2 regions of the Pseudomonas solani genome follow, and region 1 is predicted to be linked to the other one. Evidence: predicted binding sites of a transcription regulator. Region 1 holds the regulator's gene; the other holds the start of a gene.
What was found. The regulator LexA, encoded in region 1, represses DNA repair genes until DNA is damaged. The targets are predictions, from matches to a motif close to CTGTNTNNNNANACAG.

Region 1 (3,405 bases):
CTTCAGTCGCAAGACCAAGGAGCAGTACGTGCAATCGGAAGTGGACGGCAAGCCTACCGGTTGGCGCGCCTTCTTCGACGGCGGCAAGTGGAAGGTCGAAGACAAGCGCTGATGGACTGTTGCGCGCCGGGGTAGCCTGGCGCGCATACTAACCAACCGATTTTGCGACGGAGTGGCCGCCATGGCGCATGAACTCTATACCCGTACCAACCAGAAGCTCTATTTCGCCGGCCTGGCGCTCGAATCCTGGCGCAAGGCGGAAGAGGGCAGGGCAATGAATGCCCAGGCGCTGGTCCAGGCCGAGCGCGAAGCGGCGCTCTTCCACCTTTACGGCGCCTTGCTCGGGCTTTGCCACGAGATCGCGGGCTATTACCGCCTGCCCGAGGCCAATGCACCGCGCCCCGAGATGCTGCTCACTGCTGACGTGCTGGCTGCTGCGCCGAGCCCTGAACTATCGGAACTGGTGGAACTGGCCCAGCAGCAGGAAACCTGGCTTGCCGAGCTGCTGGTCGCCTATGGCGCGCTGTTCCTGCCGCCCCAGGCGCCGAAGAAGGCCAAGGTCGATCCGACGTTGCCTTTGATAGAAGCGGTGAGCGTGGATGACGAGCCGCCGGCCCTGTCCCGAGCAACTCTGGAAGAGTGGCGGCAACACCTGAAAAACCTGGCATTGCGTTTCCGCGAGGCGCTGTCGGAGTGCTGAGTTGATCGATGGGCTAGGGTGGCCCGTCAGCCGGCTGGTACAATGCCCGCCTTTAGTGGAGAGATGACCCCATGCCAACGTCCTTTCTGGAAATAGTCGAGCTGCCCGACGGCCGCATCATCCTGCGCCGCGCGGAAGACGAGGAGGCGTTGGTGACGCTGGACTTCTCTTCCGACGCCAAGGCATTCCTGCAGGGGCATCACCTGGAAGTCGCCAAGGCCATGCTCAATGTGGGCGTGCAGATGGCCGGCCGCCTGGCTGAAGGCGAAGTGGACCACGAAGAAGGCCCGCGCGTCCTGCACTGACGGGGCGCTCTGTCGGCTCCCGCCCGCTGGAACCGATTATTCCTCACCCGTGTTACCAACCCGTTGCGGCTACATGGCCTGTTTACGGGTAACGGTCTCTTATCCCAGTCGGATATTCAGGCTTTGCGCGCCACCCTGGCGTGCGGCGTGTGCGAGCGCCTGCTTTTCGGTGCGGTTCAGCGGCAGCCAGCTGACGACCGTATGGCTGCGGCCCAGCCTCAGGGCTTCGCAAGCCAGTTCCAGCGCGCTGCGTTCTCCCCTTGGGTCGAGAAGCAGGATGCGCTCCCGATTCAGTCCGGCATCCCGCAACCAGGCCTGTGTCAGGCTGGCGGGTGCACCGATCAGCGTCAGCCAGCGGGCATCCTGTTCCTGGCTGAGCTCCCGCAGGATGGGGGCGAGCAAGTGGCGGCAGTGCCCGGCAGCTCCGCTCAGCGAAAGCTCACTGAAGGCTTCGGGCTCCTCTTCCCATTGCGGCTCCAGTGCCAGGGGCGCCGGGTTGGCGACAATGGCGTCGTGGAACAGCGGCAGTTGGGTTCGGCCAAACGATTGCGGGAACTGCATGACGCCTCCTATCAGCGGCGGATGACGCCGACGCTCAAGCCTTCGATGACCAGGTCCTGCTCCTGCAGGTTCACCTCGATCGGTGCGAAATCCGGGTTCTCGGCGATCAGCCAGACCTTGTCGCCTTCGCGCTTGAAGCGCTTCACGGTGACTTCGTCATCCAGGCGCGCGACGACTATCTGGCCGTTGCGAACTTCACGCGTGGTGTGCACGGCCAGCAGGTCGCCGTCATGGATGCCGATGTCCTTCATGCTCATGCCGCGTACGCGCAACAGATAGTCGGCGCGGGGATGGAAGAACTCCGGGTTGATGCGGCAGGATTCTTCGATGTTCTGTTGGGCGAGGATGGGAGCGCCAGCGGCCACGCGCCCGATGATGGGCAGGCCTTCTTCCTCGGTGCTGGGCTCGAAGCCGGGGATGCGGATGCCTCGCGAGGCGCCGGGGGTCATCTCGATGGCGCCCTTGCGGGCCAGCGCCTTGAGGTGCTCTTCAGCGGCGTTGGGCGATTTGAAGCCCAGTTCCTGGGCGATCTCCGCGCGGGTGGGCGGATAGCCGTTGTCTTCTATGCAGCGCTTGATGAAGGCGAGGATCTCGGCTTGGCGGGGCGTGAGTTTCAGCATGTCGGCGCTCTGTCTTTTTATACAGTGACTGGAATTATATACAGTGATCATCGCTTGGCAACAAGTGTTCTCTGCATCCTCTGCCGGGCGGCCATTGAGCTCTAGTGACTTGCCCGCTGTCTTGCGGGAATATGTCGCCTGCGAGCCGTGACCGGAGCGTCAGAAGATGGTGTATGCGGCTTGACAAGCCAGCGGCCTGAAACGTATGTTTCAAACAAGTGTTTGTCAGGCGGAGGAGCCATGGCCCAGTCGGAAACCGTCGAACGCATTCTTGATGCAGCGGAACAGCTGTTCGCGGAGAAAGGCTTCGCCGAGACTTCGTTGCGTTTGATCACCAGCAAGGCGGGTGTGAACCTGGCTGCTGTGAACTATCACTTCGGCTCGAAGAAGGCGCTTATCCAGGCGGTGTTCTCGCGCTTCCTGGGGCCTTTCTGCCAGAGTCTGGAGCGCGAGCTCGATCGCCGGCAGGCGAAGACCGAGGCGCGCGCGACCCTCGAAGAACTCCTGGAAATGCTGGTCGAGCAGGCGCTGGCGGTGAAGCCGCGCAGCGGTAACGACCTGTCCATCTTCATGCGTTTGCTGGGCCTGGCCTTCAGCCAGAGCCAGGGGCACCTGCGCAAGTACCTCGAAGAGGTGTACGGCAAGGTCTTCCGCCGCTACATGCTGCTGGTCAATGAGTCGGCCCCCAAGGTGCCGCCGCTGGAGCTGTTCTGGCGGGTGCACTTCATGCTCGGGGCTGCGGCGTTCAGCATGTCCGGAATCAAGGCGCTGCGCGCGATGGCCGAAACCGATTTCGGCGTGAATACGTCCATCGAGCAGGTGATGCGCCTGATGGTGCCGTTCCTCGCGGCAGGCATGCGCGCCGATACCGGCTTGTCCGACGAGACTCTTTCCAAAGCGGTGCTCAAGCCGCGCAGCAAGTCCCCGAGCGCGCCCGTCAAGGCTTGATCGCCGGTGGGCGAGGCCATGGGGATCGGCTAAGCTAGCGCCCCATGTCCGACCTCGATCTACTCCATGTCTCCATCGCTGACCAGCGCCTCTACGGCTTTGCCGGAGAGCGTCTGGTGCTGCGCCTTCCCGTCTCCACCGCGCTCAATGGCGCCGGTGAACTCAGTGGCTCCAATTGCACCCCGCGCGGCCTTCACCAGGTGCGCGCGAAGATCGGTGAGGGGTTGCCGCAGGGGGCTGTACTGCGTGGCAGGCGTTGGACCGGCGAGAC
Region 2 (3,405 bases), 2.9 Mb from region 1:
CTTCTTCGTTTTCGCGCATTGGGAAGTCAGCCCTGGGCGCTGGTGATCATTTTCCTGGCGTGGGCGATGGATTCGTCGGTGAGGTCGAGTCCGCCAAGCATGCGCGCGATCTCCTCGATGCGCGCGGCTTCGGTGAGGTTGGAGACGGCGGTGCGGGTTTCCTTGCTGCCGCGCAGCTTGTGCACGAACAGGTGGTTGTGACCCTGTGCTGCTACCTGCGGCAAGTGGGTGACGGTGAGCACTTGGCCGCGCTCGCCGAGGCGGCGCAGCAGTTGCCCGACCACTTCGGCGGTGGGGCCGCCGATGCCCACGTCCACTTCGTCGAAGACCAGGGTCGGTACCCGTGAGGTCTGGGCGGTGATCACCTGGATGGCCAAGCTGATACGCGAGAGTTCGCCACCCGAGGCGACCTTCGCCAGTGCCTTGAGGGGTTGGCCGGGGTTGGCGCTGACCAGGAACTCGACCTGCTCCATGCCGTTGGCCTGCGGATCCTGTGCCGGCAACGGGTGCAGCTCGACGGTGAAGCGCCCGCCGGGCATGCCCAGACGCTGCATTTCCACCTCTACGGCCTTGGCCAGCTTGCCGGCGGATTTGCCGCGCAGTTTGCTCAGCTCCGCCGCCTTGGTCTGGTAGTGACGGGTGTAGGACTCGAGTTCTTCGGTCAGGCGCTCGACGGCTTCGTCGTCCGCATTCAGGGCTTCGATCTCTTCCAGTAGGGATTGCTGCAGGTTGGCCAGCTCGCTCGGGTGTACGCGGTGCTTGCGTGCCAGCGTATAGATGCTGTCGAGGCGCTCTTCCAGTTGCTGCTGGCGCTGAGGGTCGGCGTCGAAGTGGTCGATGAAGCGGTTGATCTCGCCAACCGCTTCCTCCACCTGGATCTGGGCGCTGGCCAGCAGGTTGACGGCTTCGGCGATGGCGCCCTGCTGGGTGTTGAAGGCGGTGAGGCGGTTGAGGCTGGAGGTGAGGGCGCTGAGTACGTTGCCCGCATCGCTTTCGCTGCACATGTCCAGCACCTGGCGGCAGCCGGCGAGCAGGCTCTCGGCGTTGGAGAGGTTCTTGTGCTCCTGCTCCAGCTGATCGAGTTCGGATTCGCCGAGGGCGAGGTTTTCCAGTTCCTCCAACTGGTAGCTGAGCAACTGGTGGCGGGCGCGCTGTTCTTCGCCGCTGCGGGACAGGCGCTCCAGCTCCTGGCGGGTCTGCTTCCAGCGCTGCGCGGCGAGCTGGACCTGGCGGGCCAGTTCGCTGGCGCTGGCGAATTCGTCGAGCAGGCGGCGGTGGGTGTCGAGCTTGAGCAGGGACTGGTGCTCGTGCTGGCTGTGGATGTCGATCAGCAGCTCGCCGAGGGTCTTGAGGTCGCCCTGGGGGCAGGGGGTGCCATTTATATAGGCGCGCGAGCGGCCTTCGGCGGTGATGACCCGGCGCAGGATGCAGGGGCCGTCGTTGTCCAGGTCGCGCTCGGCGAGCCAGGTGCGGGCCTCGGGGATGTCGTGGAGGTCGAAGCTGGCGAGGATGTCGGCCTTGTCCGCGCCGGGGCGCACTACGCCGCTGTCGGCGCGGTCGCCCAGGGTCAGGCCGAGTGCGTCGAGCATGATCGACTTGCCTGCACCGGTCTCGCCGGTGATCACCGACATGCCGCCGGCGAGTTCGAGATCGAGGTGTTCGACGATGGCGTAGTTGTGAACGGAAAGGTGGACCAGCATGGCGGCACTCCCAGGGCGATGGCTGGGTATTTATACAGTGTTTGTTTTCCGCCTGACAATCACCCCTCCCCCTTGAACCGACAAATTGCGACCCCATATAGGCGGACAGATCGCCGGGTTATGCCCCGGCCCGTTTTTGAAAGGAGGAACGCATGGCTGACGAACAGACCCTGGATAATCAGAACCCTGAAGCGAACGCTGCTGCCGAAGGCGCCGCTGGCGACGATCTGGCGGTTCGTGTGCAGACGCTGGAAGAGCAACTGGCTGCCGCCCAGGATCAGTCCCTGCGCGTTGCCGCCGAATTGCAGAACATCCGCCGCCGTGCAGAGCAGGATGTGGAAAAGGCGCACAAGTTCGCGCTGGAAAAATTCGCCAATGACCTGCTGCCGGTGGTGGACAGCCTCGAGCGTGGTCTGGAGCTGACCGCGGCCGATGACGAGTCGATCAAGCCGGTGCGTGAGGGCATGGAACTGACTCTCAAGCTGTTCCACGACACCCTCAAGCGCTACCAGCTGGAAGCGGTCGACCCGCACGGTGCGCCGTTCAACCCGGAGCACCACCAGGCCATGGCAATGCAGGAAAGCACCCACGTGGAGCCCGGCAGCGTGCTGAAGGTGTTCCAGAAGGGCTACCTGCTGAACGGTCGCCTGCTGCGCCCCGCCATGGTGGTGGTCAGCAAGGCTCCGAGTGAAGCGCCGCCGTCCATCGACGAGCAGGCTTGAAATCCGGCCTCCGGCCCCCATTTGTTAGTTCAAGCGTTTTTATGCTGCCGCGGCCAGTGAAACGGGGTCTCGGCAAATCCAAAGTTTCGGGAGAGAGAATATGGGCAAAATCATCGGTATCGACCTGGGGACCACCAACTCCTGCGTGGCTATCCTGGAGAACGGTAACGTCAAGGTGATCGAGAACGCCGAAGGCACTCGTACCACCCCGTCGATCATCGCTTACACCAACGATGGCGAGATCCTTGTCGGCCAGTCCGCCAAGCGCCAGGCGGTAACCAACCCGCACAACACCCTGTACGCCGTGAAGCGCCTGATCGGTCGTCGCTTCGAAGAAGACGTCGTGCAGAAAGACATCAAGATGGTTCCCTACAAGATCGCCAAGGCCGACAACGGTGACGCCTGGGTCGAAGTGAAGGGCCAGAAGATGGCACCGCCGCAGATTTCCGCAGAAGTGCTGAAGAAGATGAAGAAAACCGCCGAAGACTACCTCGGCGAGACCGTGACCGAAGCGGTGATCACCGTTCCGGCCTACTTCAACGACAGCCAGCGCCAGGCTACCAAGGACGCCGGTCGTATCGCCGGTCTGGACGTCAAACGCATCATCAACGAACCGACTGCGGCTGCGCTGGCCTATGGCATGGACAAGGCCAAGGGCGACCACACCGTGATCGTCTATGACCTGGGCGGCGGTACCTTCGACGTGTCGGTGATCGAGATCGCCGAAGTCGACGGCGAGCACCAGTTCGAGGTTCTGGCCACCAACGGCGACACCTTCCTGGGTGGTGAGGACTTCGACATCCGCCTGATCGACTACCTCGTCGACGAGTTCAAGAAAGAGTCCGGCATGGACCTGAAGGGCGATCCCCTGGCCATGCAGCGCCTGAAAGAGGCTGCCGAGAAGGCCAAGATCGAGCTGTCCTCCAGCCAGCAGACCGACGTCAACCTGCCGTACATCACTGCAGACCAGACCGGTCCGAAGC

Region 2: a site for LexA is predicted at 1,723-1,738, ahead of recN (DNA repair protein RecN). Genes of this name have one in related genera too.

The regions. Positions count from the first base shown of each region.
Region 1 covers NZ_AP023081.1:4,251,998-4,255,402, forward strand. The annotation lists gene topA (type I DNA topoisomerase) at 1-112, shown strand, start outside; gene PSm6_RS19380 (DUF6586 family protein) at 182-700, shown strand; gene PSm6_RS19385 (hypothetical protein) at 772-1,005, shown strand; gene sulA (SOS-induced cell division inhibitor SulA) at 1,105-1,566, opposite strand; gene lexA (transcriptional repressor LexA) at 1,578-2,186, opposite strand; gene PSm6_RS19400 (TetR/AcrR family transcriptional regulator) at 2,427-3,134, shown strand; gene PSm6_RS19405 (L,D-transpeptidase) at 3,179-3,405, shown strand, end outside.
Region 2 covers NZ_AP023081.1:1,354,329-1,357,733, reverse strand. The annotation lists gene recN (DNA repair protein RecN) at 27-1,700, opposite strand; gene grpE (nucleotide exchange factor GrpE) at 1,853-2,422, shown strand; gene dnaK (molecular chaperone DnaK) at 2,523-3,405, shown strand, end outside.